DNA from 2 places in the Streptomyces chromofuscus genome. Region 2 is predicted to be linked to the other one. Evidence: riboswitches for the same ligand, from Rfam matches in the RefSeq annotation. Region 2 holds a riboswitch; the other holds the start of a gene.
The links. A riboswitch is a leader RNA that binds a small molecule or an ion and turns the genes downstream of it on or off. The one in region 2 is predicted to bind glycine.
Positions count from the first base shown of each region.

Region 1 (8,874 bases), 4.4 Mb from region 2:
TTGATGCGGGGCTTGCCCGCCGTGACGTAGTCGGCGATCCACAGGCCGTCGCCCGCGTACGACGTCGTGTCGACGGTCAGCCAGTAGGTGCGGTTGCAGTAGAGGATCACCCGGTTGTCCGGCCGCAGTTCCTTCACCTTGCGGATGAAGCGGTCCTTCTCCGCGTTGCTCGCGTGCGTCCCGTCACCCGTGGTCTCCCAGTCGACGGCGAGGATGTCGCCCGCCCGTTCCGGGGCCTTGCCGACGAAGTACTCGGCCTGGGCCGTGAGGTTGCCGGGCCAGAGGAAGTGGTAGAAGCCGACGACGAGTCCGGCGTCCCGGCCGCGCTTGGTCTGGGCGGCCAGTTTCGGGTTGACGTAGGAACGGCCCTCCGTCGCCTTGACGAAGACGAAGGAGAGGCCCTCGGTGTCGTAGGTGGTGGACTGGTAGGAGCTGACGTCGATGCCACGCAGCATGGGGACTCCCGGATGTTGCCGTGGGGGGACGGGAGTTGATGATTCCCCTTCGCGGCGCCGGGAACGCCTCGGCCGGCGCTCGATGACGTTCACCACCGGTCCGTCGCACGTCTTCCCGTCGTGCCACGTCCAGCGACCGGCGCCGGGGGCGAGCCCATGCGTGCTCGCCCCCGGCGTCGCGTGTCGACCACCCGGCGCATTGAACGTGATGTTCCGTCAGAAACAGTACGCGGCCGGGCAGTTGCCTCAGCACTCGATGATGTTCACCGCCAGCCCGCCCCGGGCCGTCTCCTTGTACTTCACGCTCATGTCGGCGCCGGTGTCCTTCATCGTCTTGATGACCTTGTCGAGGGAGACCTTGTGGCTGCCGTCGCCGCGCATCGCCATCCGTGCCGCGGTGACCGCCTTCACCGCGGCCATGCCGTTGCGCTCGATGCAGGGGATCTGGACCAGGCCGCCCACGGGATCGCAGGTGAGGCCCAGGTTGTGCTCCATGCCGATCTCGGCCGCGTTCTCGACCTGCTCGGGGCTGCCGCCGAGCACCTCGGCGAGGGCGCCCGCGGCCATCGAGCAGGCGGAGCCGACCTCGCCCTGGCAGCCGACCTCGGCGCCGGAGATGGAGGCGTTCTCCTTGAACAGCATGCCGATCGCGCCGGCGGCGAGCAGGAAGCGGACCACGCCGTCCTCGTCGGCGCCCGGCACGAAGTTGATGTAGTAGTGCAGGACCGCCGGGATGATGCCCGCCGCGCCGTTGGTGGGCGCGGTGACGACCCGGCCGCCGGCCGCGTTCTCCTCGTTCACCGCCATCGCGTAGAGCGTGATCCACTCCATGGCGAGGGCCTTCGGGTCCCCCTCGGAGCGCAGCTTGCGCGCGGTGTTGGCGGCGCGCCGGCGCACCTTCAGCCCGCCGGGCAGGATGCCCTCGCGGGTCATGCCGCGCCGCACGCAGGCCTGCATCACCTGCCAGATGTCCAGCAGGCCGGTGCGGATCTCCTCCTCGGTGCGCCAGGCGCGCTCGTTCTCCAGCATCAGCGAGGAGATCGACAGCCCCGTCTCCTTCGTCAGGCGCAGCAGCTCGTCGCCCGTGCGGAAGGGGTACTTCAGGACCGTGTCGTCCAGCTTGATGCGGTCCGCGCCGACCGCGTCCTCGTCGACGACGAACCCGCCGCCCACCGAGTAGTACGTCTTGGACAGCAGCTCCGTCCCGGAGGCGTCGTACGCCCACAGGGTCATGCCGTTGGCGTGGTACGGGAGTGCCTTGCGGCGGTGCAGTTTCAGGTCCGCGTCGAAGTCGAAGGCGATCTCGTGCTCGCCGAGGAGGCTCAGCCGGCCGACGGCCTTGATCGCCTCGACCCGTTCGTCGGCCGTCTCCACGTCCACCGTGCGCGGCGAGTCGCCCTCCAGGCCGAGCAGCACCGCCTTGGGGGTGCCGTGCCCGTGTCCGGTCGCGCCCAGGGAGCCGTACAGCTCGACGCGCAGCGAGGCCACGGAGCCCAGCAGCTCCTCGCCGCTCAGGCGGCGGGCGAACATCCGGGCCGCGCGCATCGGGCCGACCGTGTGGGAGCTGGACGGGCCGATGCCGATCGAGAACAGGTCGAAGACCGAGATGGCCACGCTGACTCCTTGGGACGGGGGTGGTGCGGTGGGCTCCACGCCGGTGTGGAGCCCACGGTCGGTCACTACTTGGTGAGGCCGGGGTAGAGCGGGTGCTTGTCGGCGAGCGCCTTGACCCGTGCCGTGAGCGCCTCCGCGTCGTACGACGGCTTCAGCGCCTGCGCGATCACGTCCGCGACCTCGGCGAAGTCCTCGGCCGTGAAGCCGCGGGTGGCCAGGGCCGGGGTGCCGATCCGCAGACCGGACGTCACCATCGGCGGACGCGGGTCGTTCGGGATCGCGTTGCGGTTGACGGTGATGCCGATCTCGTGGAGCCGGTCCTCGGCCTGCTGGCCGTCGAGCTCGGAGTTGCGCAGGTCGACCAGGACCAGGTGGACGTCGGTGCCGCCGGAGAGCACGTCCACGCCCACGGCCTTGACGTCGTCCTGCACGAGCCGCTCGGCGAGCACGCGCGCGCCTTCCAGGGTACGGCGCTGCCGCTCCTGGAAGTCCTCCGAGGCGGCGACCTTGAAGGCGACCGCCTTCGCGGCGATCACGTGCTCCAGCGGGCCGCCCTGCTGACCGGGGAAGACCGCCGAGTTGATCTTCTTGGCGAGTTCGGCCGTGGACAGGATCACACCGCCGCGCGGGCCGCCCAGCGTCTTGTGGGTCGTGGTGGTGACGACATGGGCGTGCGGCACCGGGTTGGGGTGCAGGCCCGCGGCGACCAGACCGGCGAAGTGCGCCATGTCGACCATGAGGTACGCGCCGACCTCGTCGGCGATCCGGCGGAACGCCGCGAAGTCCAGCTGCCGCGGGTAGGCGGACCAGCCGGCGACGATCAGCTTCGGCCTGGCCTCCTTGGCGAGCCGCTCGACCTCGTGCATGTCGACGCGGCCGTCCTCGCCGACGTGGTAGGCGACCACGTCGTAGAGCTTGCCGGAGAAGTTGATCTTCATGCCGTGGGTCAGGTGCCCGCCGTGCGCCAGGTTCAGGCCCATGATCGTGTCGCCGGGCTTGAGCAGCGCGAACATCGCCGCCGCGTTGGCCTGGGCACCCGAGTGCGGCTGCACGTTGGCGTGCTCGGCGCCGAACAGCTCCTTGACGCGGTCGATCGCGATCTGCTCGACCACGTCGACGTGCTCGCAGCCGCCGTAGTAGCGGCGGCCGGGGTAGCCCTCGGCGTACTTGTTGGTCAGGACCGAGCCCTGCGCCTCCATGACCGCCACGGGGGCGAAGTTCTCCGAGGCGATCATCTCGAGCGTGGACTGCTGGCGGTGCAGCTCGGCGTCGACGGCCGCCGCGACGGCCGGGTCGAGCTCGTGCAGGGGGGTGTTGAGGACGGACATCTCGCTACGACTCCTCAGCCGGCGGTGTGGGCGGCGTACTCGTCGGCGGAGAGCAGCTCGGCCGGCTCCTCCGCGATGCGCACCTTGAACAGCCAGCCGCCCTCGAAGGGGGCGGAGTTCACCAGGGACGGGTCGTTCACCACGTCCTCGTTGATCTCGGTGACCTCACCGGTGACCGGGGAGTAGAGGTCGCTGACCGACTTGGTCGACTCCAGCTCGCCGCAGGTCTCGCCCGCGGTCACCTGGGAGCCCACCTCGGGGAGCTGGGCGTAGACGACGTCACCGAGGGCGTTCGCGGCGAACTCGGTGATGCCGACCGTCGAGACGCCGTCCTCGGCGGCCGACAGCCACTCGTGCTCCTTGCTGTAGCGCAGCTGCTGGGGGTTGCTCATGGCCTGAATTCTCCTGTACGCGCGGGAGTGCTGGTGAATGGGGGACTGCTGGTACTGCCTGTGAGCAGGCGAAACGTGTGCCGGGTCACGGAGGGCCCGAGCCCAGTGTCTACTTCTGGCGCTTGTAGAACGGCAGCGCCACGACCTCGTACGGCTCGTGGGTGCCCCGGATGTCCACGCCGACGCCCGGCGTGCCCGGCGCCGCGTGCGCGGCGTCGACGTACGCCATCGCGATGGGCTTGCCCAGCGTGGGGGAGGGGGCGCCGGAGGTGACCTCGCCGATCACCTCGCCGCCGGCGACCACGGCGTACCCGGCGCGCGGGACGCGGCGGCCCTCGGCGACCAGGCCGACGAGGACGCGCGGCGGGCTGGCCTCCGCGCGGGCGGCGGCCTCGGCGAGGGCCTCGCGGCCGACGAAGTCGCCCTCCTTGTCGAACTTCACCACCCGGCCGAGCCCCGCGTCGAAGGGGGTGAGGGAGGTGGACAGCTCATGCCCGTACAGCGGCATGCCCGCCTCCAGGCGCAGGGTGTCCCGGCAGGACAGGCCGCACGGGACGAGGCCGGCGCCCGCGCCCGCCTCGGTCAGCGCCTCCCACAACGCCACGGCGTGCTCCGGCTGCACGAACAGCTCGAAGCCGTCCTCGCCGGTGTACCCGGTGCGGGCGATCAGCGCCGGGACGCCCGCGACGGTGCCGGGCAGGCCGGCGTAGTACTTCAGTCCGTCGAGGTCGGCGTCGGTCAGCTGCTTGAGGATGCCGGGGGACTCGGGGCCCTGCACGGCGATCAGCGCGTAGGCGTCCCGGTCGTCGCGCACGGCGGCGTCGAAGCCCTCCGCGCGCTCCGTCAGGGCGTCCAGGACCGTCTGCGCGTTGCTCGCGTTGGCGACGACCATGTACTCGGTCTCGGCGAGCCGGTAGACGATCAGGTCGTCGAGGATGCCGCCGTCCGCCCGGCAGATCATGGTGTAGCGGGCGCGGCCCACGCCGACGGAGGCGATGTTGCCGACGAGCGCGTGATTGAGGAGCCGGGCCGCCTGCGGGCCGGTGACCGTGATCTCACCCATGTGCGACAGGTCGAACAGCCCGGCCTTCGTGCGCACCGCCAGGTGCTCGTCGCGCTCGGAGCCGTAGCGCAGGGGCATGTCCCAGCCGGCGAAGTCGGTCATGGTCGCGCCCAGCGAACGATGCAGGGCATCGAGCGCGGTGCGACGGGGTGCGGTGCTGCTCATCGGTCGTTCTCCCAAGGCATGACGGCGAGGTCGTTCCTCCCCATCTGTCATCGGAACCTGAGAGGTTCGCCATGACCACCCCTGACGGACGGTGACCAGGACTTGCACCTTGGGTGGAGCCACTGCGGCAGCAGCCCGCTTTTCAGATGTGCCTCGCCCGCGCGGTAACGGGGCCTGAGAGATTCAAGGGAGGGACTTGCTCCTTCGGCGTCCCAGTCACGACGTGCCTGGGAACTCTCCCGCGCGGATTCAAGCGGCCGGTATGCAGTTGGCGCGCTCATCATTGCACGCATCACCGCGGGGCGGCAGGGGGATCTTTCACGGGGGACCTGCCACAGGGGGTGCACATGCCCACAGGAGGACACACAGCGTCCACAGGCGGGCACAGTGTGCTGTAGCAGGCCTGTTGCGGGAAGCGGACGGAAACGCGAGACGCCGCGTATTACGTTCTCTTTACACTCGACGGGGACGGGAACTCGTGAACCGCCCCAGGGGAGGACGATCACGGTGAACAGGACCACGGCCTACGCGACCACCGCGGGCCTCGCACTGCCCGAGCAGCCGACCGCCCCGGCCCGGGAGGCGGGCGCCGCGCTGCCGTCCCCCGTGGTCCGCGACCTGCGCGAGCGCGCGGGCCGCAGCCCGCACGCCCTGCTCTTCGGCCCCCGCGACCTCGTCGTGATCACCGGCCTGCCGGGCAGCGGCAAGTCCACCCTGATGCGGCGGGCGGTCCGCGGCCGGCGCATCGACTCCCAGGACACCCGCGACCGCTGGGACGGCCGTACGCCGCCCTGGCTGCCGTACGCGGTGTACCGCCCCCTCGTGCGCCTCGCGCACTACGCCGGCCTGCGCCGCGCCGTGCGTACCGGCGAGGGCGTCGTCGTCCACGACTGCGGTACGCAGGCCTGGGTGCGCGCCTGGCTGGCCCGCGAGGCCCGCCGCCGCGGCGGCACCCTGCACCTGCTGCTGCTCGACGTCACCGCCGAGCAGGCCCTGGCCGGCCAGCGCGAACGCGGCCGCGGCGTCTCGCGGTACGCGTTCCTGCGCCACCGCCGCGCCGCCGGCCGCCTGCTGCGGCGCACCGAACGCGGCGCCCTGCCGCGCGGCTGCGGCGCCGCGATCCTGCTCGACCGCGCGGCGGCCGACACGCTGACCCGCGTCGGCTTCACGGGCTGACCCCCACCGGACCGCGCGGTGGTGGCCTGCATGCTGGGCCGATGGGGTGTCACGGGCTGACAATCACCTGACCGCGCGGCGGGAGCACGCCGGGTCGCGTCGGCTTCACGGGCTGACCCCCACCGGACCGCGCGGTGGTGGCCTGCATGCTGGGCCGATGGGGTGTCACGGGCTGGCCATCACCTGACCGCGCGGCGGGAGCACGCCGGGTCGCGTCGGCTTCACGGGCTGACCCCCACCGGACCGCGCGGTGGTGGCCTGCATGCTGGGCCGATGGGGTGTCACGGGCTGACAATCACCTGACCGCGCGGCGGGAGCACGCCGGGTCGCATCGGCTTCACGGGCTGACCCCCACCCGAGCGCGCGGCGGTGGGGGCACACCGGGCCGGACCGGCCAGAGGTCCGACGCCTGCTCGACGGCGCGGCGGTGGGTACGCCGGGCGGTATCGGCCTCACGGGCGCCCACTGTCCGACACTCCGCCGCGTGCGGCCCCGCACCGGTCCGGCTTCACGGCCCGAGTCCGAGGCGGGGGTGGTCCGGCGCCGGTACGGTCCACCGGCTGCGGCCACGCCCGGTGCCCCGTGCCGGATCGTTGTGTGGGGCGACGCGGCGGGCGGGTTAGCCTTTTCAGCCGATGGCACTGGTACGGAGCAGGCGGTAGGCAGATGGACTTCCCGGAGGACATTCCGGCGCAGGCGCACCCGCATCCGCACGGCGGATGGCCCGGCAACGAGCTGGAGGAGGTGCTGTCGGCCTCCCTCGGTGTCCCGTCGGCCGGCGGCCGGATCGTCGAGGTGCTCGGCCGCAGCTTCGTGTGGGTGCCGCTGCCCAACGGCGGCGGCCCCCACAGCGGCCCCCTCGACCTGCCGAGCATGGAGATCGACGGCCAGGCCTACGTCCCGGTCTTCAGCTCCGAGGAACAGTTCCGCCAGGTCGTCGGCGCCCACATGTCGTACACCATCGCCCCCGCTGTCGAGTTCGCCCGCGGCCTGCCCCCGCAGGCGGGCATCGCGGTGAACCCCGGCGGCGTCGTCGGCATCCCGCTCCCCCCGGCCGCGGTCGCCGAACTCGGCCGCGCCGGCCGCACCCCCCTCGACGGCCCCGCGAGCGGTGGCCGGGTCCGCCTCTTCCAGCCCGACTGGCAGGACGACCCGGTGGACTTCCTCACGGCGGCGTCCGCGGAGTTCGAGTCGATCGGCGTCGTGACCACGGCCCGCCGCTGCCTGGCGGCGATCGAGACGGCCGACCCGGTGATGTTCGTGGGCGTCGAACTCTCCCAGTGGGAAGGGGACCTGCGCGCCGCACCCCTGGACGCCCTGGGCCGCGCCCTGGGCAGCACTCCCGTGCGATGGCCGGTCAACCTGGTCCTGATGGACGTGGCCCAGGACCCGGTGGTCACCTGGATGCGGGAGCGGGTGCGCCCCTTCTACCAGCGGAGCCGGTGAAACACCTCCGCGGACGGCGGACCCGGGGGCGCGGGGAGCCGCGCGACCAGCAACGGACGACCCGCGCTCGCCGAAACGAGACAGTCCCCGAGTCGGTGGGCGCCCTTAAGCTAGGGTCACGGCTCGAAAAGGGCGTTGCACGAAGGGGCGGTAAACAGTGAGCGCGAGCGGCACGGGCACGGCCGCGGCCGGCCAGGTCGAGCACATGCTGCGCCAGGTGACGCCGGGGCGCCACGACGCCTACGAGGCACTCCTGCGCGCCCTCGCGACCCCCCACTCCGGCCAGGTCTGGATGCTGCTGTGGCACGGTCAGGCCGGCAGCCCCGACGCCCAGTACGGGAACATGGAGGTCGACGGCTACGGCTACGCCCCCTGCGTCACCTCGGCCCAGGAGCTGTCGGCCAGCGGCTGGAACCGCTCGTACGAGGTGGTCGACGGCCTGGACGTGGCCCGCACCCTCTACCCCGACCACTACGGGATCTGGCTGAACCCGCACGCCCCCGGCGGCGGCGTCGGCATCCCCTGGCTGGATCTGCGCCGCATCGCCACCGGCCTCGACCGCCAGCCCGCCGGCCCCCTGCGGCTGTCGGAACCCGCCATCCAGATCCCGCAGTTCTACGCCCTGCTGTCGCAGAACGCCCACCGCACCCCGGCCGTCCGCTCGCTGCGCCGCGCCTGGGTCCAGCCCGCGCTCGGCGCGCCGTACCTCGCCATCGGCCTCGACGTGTACGACACCTCCCCGCCCGCCGTGGACTCGGTGCGAGCGATGATGCAGCAGTCGATCGGCGCGGTCCCGGACGGACTGCCGGTGTCGACGGTCGCGATGTCCGACGAGTACGACCCGGTCGCGATGTGGCTGCGCGCCAACGCCCGCCCCTTCTACGACCGAGAGGCCCACGCGGGCCCGTCCCAGGCCGCCCGCGGGTACGGGTATCCACCGTCCAACTGAGCACTGGCCTCTTCTGGACCGCTCCATCATCAACCGCGGCGTCGGCAGATGCAGAATTCCATGTCCTTGAGTGGGCCACGGGTCGGTACCTGGAGTTGTCGCGCTCTGTGCGGATGTTGAACCGCTGGTACGCGGCCTTGGGAGTCGTGCAGCCGTAGTGCTTGCCCTTGGCTTCCCCGACCTTGGCGGAGTTGTACTTGCCGGTCGTCCCCGCGGGGGCTGTCCCTGGACCGCGACCATCATGCCGGTCAGGAGGGCCGCAGCAGCCCATGTCGCGCCCGCATTG
Region 1 covers NZ_CP063374.1:5,730,116-5,738,989, forward strand. Annotated here, with positions in the region: gene IPT68_RS25935 (glycoside hydrolase family 25 protein) at 1-455, opposite strand, end outside; gene IPT68_RS25940 (L-serine ammonia-lyase) at 702-2,069, opposite strand; gene glyA (serine hydroxymethyltransferase) at 2,135-3,397, opposite strand; gene gcvH (glycine cleavage system protein GcvH) at 3,412-3,789, opposite strand; gene gcvT (glycine cleavage system aminomethyltransferase GcvT) at 3,899-5,017, opposite strand; glycine riboswitch at 5,052-5,169, opposite strand; glycine riboswitch at 5,170-5,269, opposite strand; gene IPT68_RS25960 (AAA family ATPase) at 5,525-6,193, shown strand; gene IPT68_RS25965 (enhanced serine sensitivity protein SseB) at 6,860-7,639, shown strand; gene IPT68_RS25970 (enhanced serine sensitivity protein SseB C-terminal domain-containing protein) at 7,797-8,588, shown strand.
Region 1: another riboswitch for glycine. It lies ahead of gcvT (glycine cleavage system aminomethyltransferase GcvT); the one in region 2 lies ahead of gcvP (aminomethyl-transferring glycine dehydrogenase).

Region 2 (8,874 bases):
CTCCGCCGCCGCAGCCGCCATGGCCGCGGGCGGTCCCGCCGCACACTTGGCCTGGGAACACCCACCCCGCACACCCACCGCCAGGACACCCACGCCATGACCGACGTCGACGACACGACACCCACCCGCCCCCGCACGGAGGGCCTGCACGCCCACCTGGTCGTCGACCACCCCCCCTTCCGGCTGGACATCACGCTCACCGCCACGCCCGGCGAAGTGGTGGCCCTCCTGGGTCCCAACGGCGCGGGCAAGACCACCGCCCTGCGCGCCCTGGCCGGCCTGACTCCCCTCACCGCCGGCGACCTCCACCTGGACGGCACCGACCTGCACGACACACCCCCCGAGTCCCGCCCGATCGGCGTCGTCTTCCAGGACTACCTCCTCTTCCCCCACCTCACGGCCCTGGACAACGTCGCCTTCGGCCCCCGCTGTCACGGCGCCACCAAGCCACAGGCCCGCGCCGAGGCAGCCGCATGGCTGGCCCGCATGGGCCTGACCGCCCACGCCTCCGCGAGACCCCGGCATCTCTCCGGCGGCCAGGCTCAACGCGTCGCCCTCGCCCGCGCCCTGGCCACCCGGCCCCGGCTGCTCCTCCTGGACGAACCGCTCGCCGCCCTCGACGCCCGCACCCGTCTGGAGGTGCGCGCCCAACTCCGACGCCACCTCGCCGACTTCGAGGCGGTGGCCGTACTCGTCACCCACGACCCGCTGGACGCCATGGTCCTGGCCGACCGCCTGATCGTCGTCGAACACGGCAGCGTCGTCCAGGAGGGCACCCCCTCCGAGATCGCTCGCCGCCCCCGCACCGACTACGTGGCCCAGCTGGTCGGCCTCAACCTCTACAAGGGCACCGCCGAGGGCCACACGGTCCACCTGGAAGCCGGCCCCGCGCTCACCACGACCGAGGACCTGAAGGGCGCCGTCTTCGTCGCCTTCCCCCCGAGCGCGGTGACCCTCTACCGCGACCGCCCCACCGCCTCCAGCGCCCGCAACCTCTGGCGCTGCGAGGTCGCCGGCCTGGAGACCCACGGCGACCAGATCCGCGCCGCCCTCACCGGCGAACTCCCCCTCACCGCCGACCTCACCACGGTCGCCGCCGCGGAACTCGACCTGCACCCCGGCGCCTTGGTCTGGGCCGCGGTCAAGGCCACCCAGACACACGCCTACCCCGCCTGAAACGCGACGAGGGCTCCCTCAACGGGAGCCCTCGTTCACGTGCCTGGACCCGCGCCGACGCGCCGGCCGGCCTCAGCCCTCGTCAGGGGCCGGCCTGCCGCGGCCGTCGTCGGCCCGCGCCGCCTCAGTCCTCGTACGCGTCCAACGGCGGGCAGGAACACACCAGGTTCCGGTCACCGAACGCCTGGTCGATGCGCCGCACCGGCGGCCAGTACTTGTCGGCCACCGACACCCCGCCCGGGAAGACGGCCTCGTCACGCGAGTACGCGTGCTCCCACGCGCCACCCAGCGCGGCGGCGGTGTGCGGAGCGTTCCGCAGCGGGTTGTCGTCGGCCGGCCACTCGCCCGCCCCGACCTTCTCGATCTCCGCCCGAATCGCGATCATCGCGTCGCAGAACCGGTCGAGTTCGGTCAGGTCCTCGGACTCGGTCGGCTCGATCATCAGCGTCCCGGCCACCGGGAACGACATCGTCGGCGCGTGGAACCCGTAGTCGATCAGCCGCTTGGCCACGTCGTCGACGCTCACGCCCGTCGCCTTGGTCAACGGCCGCAGATCGATGATGCACTCGTGCGCGACCAGCCCGCCCGGACCGGTGTACAGCACCGGGTAGTGCGGCTCCAGCCGCTTGGCGATGTAGTTGGCGCTCAGCACGGCCACCTGCGTGGCCCGCTTCAGCCCTTCGCCGCCCATGAGCCGCACGTAGGCCCAGGAGATCGGCAGAATGCCCGCCGACCCCCACGGCGCGGCCGAGATCGGCCCCACCCCGGTCTCCGGCCCGGCCTCGGGCTGCAGGGGGTGGTTCGGCAGGTACGGCGCCAGGTGCGACCGTACGGCCACCGGGCCGACGCCCGGCCCACCGCCGCCGTGCGGGATGCAGAACGTCTTGTGCAGGTTGAGGTGGGAGACGTCGCCCCCGAAGTGACCCGGCTTCGCCAGCCCCACCAGCGCGTTGAGGTTGGCCCCGTCGACGTACACCTGCCCGCCGGCGTCGTGCACCTGGGCGCAGATGTCGGCGACGTGCTCCTCGAACACACCGTGCGTGGACGGGTAGGTGATCATCAGCACCGACAGCTCGTCGCGGTACTGCTCGATCTTCGCCCGCAGGTCCTCGACGTCGATCTCGCCGTCCTCGGCGGTCTTCACGACGAGGACCTTCATCCCGGCCATGACGGCGCTCGCGGCGTTCGTGCCGTGCGCCGACGACGGGATCAGACACACGGTCCGCTGCTCGTCGCCGTTGGCCCGGTGGTACCCGCGCACGGCGAGCAGTCCGGCCAGCTCGCCCTGCGAGCCCGCGTTGGGCTGCAACGACACCTTGTCGTACCCGGTGACCTCGGCGAGACGGTCCTCCAGCTCACGAATGAGCGTCAGGTATCCCTGGGCCTGCTCGGCGGGCGCGAACGGATGCATCTGCCCGAACTCCGGCCAGGTGACCGGCTCCATCTCCGTGGTCGCGTTGAGCTTCATGGTGCAGGAGCCCAGCGGGATCATGCCGCGGTCGAGCGCGTAGTCGCGGTCGGCTAGCCGGCGCAGGTAGCGCAGCATCGCGGTCTCGGAGCGGTGCTGGTGGAAGACCGGGTGGGTCAGGTAGTCGTCGGTGCGCAGCAGCCCGCCCGGCAGCGCGTCCTCCGCGACGCCGTCCAGCGCCTCGATGTCCCCCGCGACGCCGAACGCGGCCCACACGGCGGCCAGTTCGGCCCGCGTGGTGGTTTCGTCGCAGGCCATGGAGACGTGGTCGGCGTCCACGAGCCGCAGGTTGACACCGTTCTCGCGCGCGGCGGCGACGACCTCGGCCGCACGCCCCGGCACTCGCGTGGTGACGGTGTCGAAGTAGGCGCCGTCGACGATCTCGACGCCGCCGACCCGGAGGCCCGCGGCGAGGATCGCGGCGTACCGGTGCGTGCGCCGCGCGATGCCCTTCAGGCCCTCGGGCCCGTGGTACACCGCGTACATCCCGGCCATCACCGCCAGCAGCACCTGCGCGGTGCAGATGTTGCTGGTCGCCTTCTCGCGCCGGATGTGCTGCTCACGCGTCTGCAGTGCGAGCCGGTAGGCCTTGTTCCCGTCGGCGTCGACGGACACGCCCACGAGCCGCCCGGGCAGGCTGCGCGCGAACTTCTCCTGGACCGCCATGTAACCGGCGTGCGGCCCGCCGAAGCCCATCGGCACACCGAACCGCTGCGTCGTGCCGACCGCGATGTCGGCGCCCAGCTCACCCGGCGACTTCAGCAGCGTCAGCGCCAGCAGGTCGGCGGCGACGGTGACGAGCGCGCCCAGCTCGTGCGCCTGGTCGATGACCGGCTTGATGTCGCGCACGGTGCCGGAGGCGCCCGGGTACTGAATCAGCACGCCGTTGATCTCACGCTCGGCGACGTCGGCCGGGATGCCCTCGCTGAGGTCGGCGACGACGACCTCGACGCCGGTCGGCTCGGCGCGGGTCTCGATCACGGCGATGGTCTGCGGCAGCGCGTCCGCGTCGACCAGGAACAGGCCCTTCTTGTTCTTGCCCATGCGCCGGGACAGCGCCATCGCCTCGGCCGCGGCCGTGCCCTCGTCCAGCAGGGAGGCGCCGGAGGTCGGCAGGCCCGTGAGGTCGGCGACCACGGTCTGGAAGTTCAGCAGCGCCTCCAGGCGGCCCTGCGAGATCTCCGGCTGGTACGGGGTGTACGCCGTGTACCAGGCCGGGTTCTCCATGACGTTGCGCAGGACGACGGGCGGGGTGATCGTCCCGTAGTAGCCGAGGCCGATCATGGACCCCAGGACCTGGTTGCGGTCGGCGAGGGAGCGCAGCTCGCGCAGCACCTCGGCCTCGGTGCGGGCGCCCGGCAGGTCCAGGGCGTCGGCGTTCTTGATCACATCCGGTACCGCGGCGGCGGTGAGCTCGTCGAGCGAGCCGTAGCCGACCTGCGCGAGCATCTTGGCCCGCGCCTCCTGGTCGGGCCCGATGTGGCGCTGCTCGAAGGGGATGCCCGCTTCGAGTTCGGAGAGCGGAATGCGATGGGCGGTCATTGCGGAGGCCTCCTGGTCTGACGCGACCTTCGAGGGACACCACGGCACGGGTGCCCCGACGGCCTCCCCCTCTGTCATCTCAACCTGAGAGCTTCACCGGCCGCCCGAGGGACGTCCGGCTTGCACCGTCGGTGAGAGCGGGAGCCGTGACACCCGCTCTGCTTTCCAGAGTGACCTCGTCCGTGCGGTACGTGGGCCTGAGAGATTCCGGGGAGGATTTGCTCCTTCGGCGCCTCCGGTGATGTCCGGAGGACTCTCCCGCACGGGGTCAGCAGCCGTTTGTCAGACTACCAGCGAGGTCAACGCCCGGACCTTCGAGTGGCCGCCTTCCGCATTGTGCTCTTTCGTAGTGCTTACGGATGAGGTGCTAGCCAGTGGAGGGCCCGTGCAGACCGACATCGATCCGCGCAACCTGATCGGCCGCAAGGCATTCGACCGCCACGGCACCAAGATCGGCACCATCGACGAGGTCTACCTCGACGACGCGACGGGTGTCCCGGAGTGGGCCGCCATACGGACGGGCCTGTTCAGCAGGGACGCCTTCGTGCCACTGGAGCCCAGCGAGCTGATCGACGGCAGTCTGCACGTCCCCTTCGACCGCGCCCTGATCAAGGACGCCCCCGACTTCGGCGTGGGCCGGCATCTCTCCCCCGAGCAGGAACTCCAGCTCTACCACCACTACGGCCTCGACGTGGCCGCTCCTCCGGCGCTCCCGGACCGCGAGTTCGGCAAGCTGGCCGGCTCGGAGGAGACGTGACCTGCACGGCTCAGCCCTGCGGCTCGGGTCTTCGCGCAACCAGCGGCAGCGGCTCCGCCGGCTCCAGCGCGGGATCGTCGATCCGGAAGGTCCGTACCCGCCCGGGCTCCGAGTCGGGCGTCTCGAACCGCACGGTCACCCTGCCCAGCCCGCTGCCCTGCACCCACCCGTGCCCGTACTCGGCGTGCCGCACGTCGTGCCCGGCAGCCCACCGCCGCTCGACGGGCTCGGCCTCCTCCGTCTCCGCCTCCTCAGCGATGTCGTCCTCGCCTCCCTCGGCCCGCTCCCCCGCCGCCTGAGCGAAGAGATCTTCCTGCGTGTAGTCGGCCAGCCCGGTCACCCCCACCCCGAGCAGCCGCACACCCCCTGTCGTGTCCACGGACTCCAGCAGCCGTGCCGCAGCCTCCCGCACCACCGCCGGATCGTCCGTCGGCCCGCGCAGCGTCTCGGAACGGGTCAGCGTCGAGAAGTCGTACCGCCGTACCTTCAGGACGATCGTCCGCCCCGACAGCCCGGCCCCGCGCAGCCGGCGCACGCACCGGTCGGCAAGCCGCTGCACCTCCAGCCCGACCCGGACCCGGTCGTGGATGTCCACGTCGTAGGTGTCCTCGACCGACACGGACTTCGCCTCCCGTTCGGCGACCACCGGCCGGTCGTCGCGGGCCAGCGCCATGGCGTACAGCGCGTGCCCGTGCGCCTTGCCCAGCAGCCGGACGAGCTCGTCCTCGCCCGCCTCGGCGATCTCGTCGACCGTGGTGATCCCGGCCCGCCGCAGATGATCGCCGGTCGCCGGACCCACCCCCGGCAGGGTCCGCACCGGCATCGGCCCGAGCAGCGCCCGCTCGGTGCCCGGCTCGATCAGCACCAGACCGTCCGGTTTGGCCTGCTCGGAGGCGATCTTCGCGAGCATCTTGGAGGCGGCGAGGCCCACGGACCCGGTGAGGCCGGTGCCGGCCCGGATGTCGGCCCGCAGCTTGATCCCCGCCAGCCGTGCGGACTGCCGGTCCCAGGCGGTCCCCCCGGCCTCCAGGTCCACGAACGCCTCGTCCAGGCTCAACGGCTCCACCAGCGGCGACAGCGCCCGGAGCAGGCCCATGACCTGCTCGCTGATCGTCCGGTAGAAGCCGAAGCGCGGCACCAGATACGCGGCGTTCGGCGCGAGCCGGCGCGCCTGGGCCATCGGCATCGCCGAATGCACCCCGAACACCCGCGCCTCGTACGAGCAGGTCGCCACCACCCCGCGCGGCCCGAGCCCGCCCACGATCACGGCTTTGCCGCGCAGGCTCGGCTTGGACGCCTGCTCCACCGAGGCGAAGAAGGCATCCATGTCGAGATGCAGGATCGTGGGCGCGGTTCTCACATGTCCGATGCTGCCTCACGCCACTGACAGTGCCCCGCAGCCGCCGGCAGCCGCGCGCAGGGCCTCAGACGGCCCGGTTGCGCCGCCGCGCCAGCTCGTCCGCCGGATTGTGGCCGACGAGCGTCTCCCCGGTGTCGATGCGCTCGCCGTGCAGCTGCGACAGGGCGCTCTCGACGTCCCGCCACACCACGCCGACGGCGATCCCGAAGACGCCCTGACCTCCCTGGAGCAGTGCGTGGACCTCGTCGGGCGAGGTGCACTCGTAGACCGTGGCGCCGTCGCTCATGAGCGTCATCCGCTCCAGGTCCCGAAAGCCGCGCTCCCGCAGGTGCTGGACGGCGGTGCGGATGTTCTGCAGCGACACCCCGGTGTCGAGGAACCGCTTGACGATCTTCAGAACGACGACATCACGAAAGCTGTACAGGCGCTGTGTCCCGGAGCCGTGGGCGGGCCGCACGCTCGGTTCGACGAGGCCGGTGCGGGCCCAGTAGTCCAGTTGCCGATAGGTGATGCCGGCGGCCGCGCAGGCCGTCGGACCGCGGTAGCCGATCTCCTCGGACGCCATGGGCGCCGCCCCTCCGCCGCCGAAAACGGCCGTCGGTCGCTGCGCAGCGTGATCAGTCACCCTGCCGTGCGGGGCGTACCCCCCACTCGGGCGGAGCCGAGAGCTCTGGGGAGGGTACGGACCGCTCTCCCCAAAACTGCGTCCGGGGGCACCCCCAGCCGTACCGTCGCCGCTGCTTCTCACGCCGACCTCCGTCCTTGACCTGCCTTCTCGACGGTAGGCAGTCACCGAGGGTGCGTCAACGATCGCCACACTCGGCACGCCGAGTGATAATCACCCTAAGAGTGGTTTCCCGCACCCCACCGCGGGGAAAGGCTAGCCGAATGCTCTGATGGGAAGCCGCAGGACGCTCTCACTCGCCACTGGCACGTGCCGGGCCGCGAGCCGCCGCCCGGCACACACCGGCCCGCCACGGACCTCGGGTCCGCCCGGGCCGGCCACTTCTCACTGGCTGCTGGTGCCGAAGTCCTCGGGGGAGATCTGGTCGAGGAACTCCCGGAACTTCTCCACCTCGTCCTCCTGCTCGTCGGGGATCGCGATACCGGCGTCGTCGAGCACCCCGTCACTGCCGTAGATCGGCGTTCCGGTGCGCAGGGCAAGCGCTATGGCATCGGAAGGACGGGCGCTCACCTCGACGCCGCTGGCGAAGACCAGCTCGGCGTAGAAGACGCCTTCACGCAGGTCCGTGATGCGTACTTCGGTGAGCTCCTGGCCGACGGCCTCCAGCACGTCCTTGAACAGGTCGTGGGTCAGCGGTCGCGCGGGGGCCATGCCCTGCTGGGCGAAGGCGATCGCCGTCGCCTCCCCCGGCCCGATCCAGATGGGGAGGTAACGGTCGCCTCCCACTTCGCGCAGGAGCACGATCGGTTGGTTGGAGGGCATTTCGACCCGGACACCTACGACATCGAGCTCGTTCACACAGCAACCCTAGGCCGTGCTCGGGACGTTTGGGTAGTCGGGCCACGATCCCCCACAGGATCCGGCCGTCACCAGCGCCCTTCGTGAATCCTCGAGGGAAGGAGTGCAAACCGAAGCAGCTCGCTGCCCCTGCCGCCTTCAAGGGCGCGGGCACGCCCACAGCCGACACGTGACCTCCGACTCCGGCAGGGCTCAGCCGTTCAGGGCCCCGACAGCGCCGCTCAGATCGCGTGCCCCGCAGCCCGGCAGCCGCGGCTCCCAAGCCACAGCCCAGCCGGGAGACGCCCACCGCCTGCACGTCAGCCACAGCCGGGGCCGGGGGTACCGCCGCCCCGGCCCGGAGGCATGCCGGACCGCCCCGCTGCCCGCCTGAAGCACCACTGCACCGCCTGCACGGCCCGGCGCATCGTCCAGCACTGTCCGGAACCGTTCCAGCAGCCTCGAAGCCCCGAGCGAGCCCACCGGTCCGCTCACAGCCGGGCCGGGCTCGGACCAGCAGCTCCGGGGCTTCAGCGGCCTCGACCGCAGCACCCTCGCTCAGGGCAGCCGAACCCCGAGCGCACTCTGCACCAACGCCGCATGCAGCTTCACCGTCAGGCTCGCGAGCTCCTTGGCCCGCGCCTCCGCGTGCGCCCTGGTCTGCGGATTGCGATGCCGCTTCAGTGGGGCCACCACCTGCTCCACGAGCCCCGCCTCGCGGTCGGCCGCTGCCTTCATCGCCCGCAGATGGCGCGGCTCGATCCCGAACCGCCCCAGCTCGACGATGAGCGCCGCAACGGTGACCGCCTCGGCGTCGTACACCCCGTCCGCCACCTGAGTGAGCAGCCCGTACGACTCCCACTCGGCGAACGCCCGCTCATCGACACCGGCCGCCGCCAGCAACTCGGCCCGCCCGATCCGCGCCGCCGTCGGCCCGTCGGACGCCTCGACGTCGGACACCGCCTCGCCGTCACGCTGTCGGCCCAGCGTCGGCAGCCGTACCTGCTCCCCACGCTCCATCGCGTCGAGGTACTCACGGATCACCTTGAGCGGCAGATAGTGGTCGCGCTGCATGCGCAGCACATGCCCGAGCCGTTCGACATCCCCCG
Region 2 covers NZ_CP063374.1:1,317,883-1,326,756, forward strand. Annotated here, with positions in the region: gene IPT68_RS05940 (ABC transporter ATP-binding protein) at 97-1,176, shown strand; gene gcvP (aminomethyl-transferring glycine dehydrogenase) at 1,301-4,186, opposite strand; glycine riboswitch at 4,362-4,457, opposite strand; gene IPT68_RS05950 (PRC-barrel domain-containing protein) at 4,572-4,943, shown strand; partial or broken gene IPT68_RS05955 (DNA polymerase IV) at 4,865-6,303, opposite strand; gene IPT68_RS05960 (MerR family transcriptional regulator) at 6,368-7,051, opposite strand; gene IPT68_RS05965 (bifunctional nuclease family protein) at 7,313-7,786, opposite strand; gene ftsR (transcriptional regulator FtsR) at 8,324-8,874, opposite strand, start outside.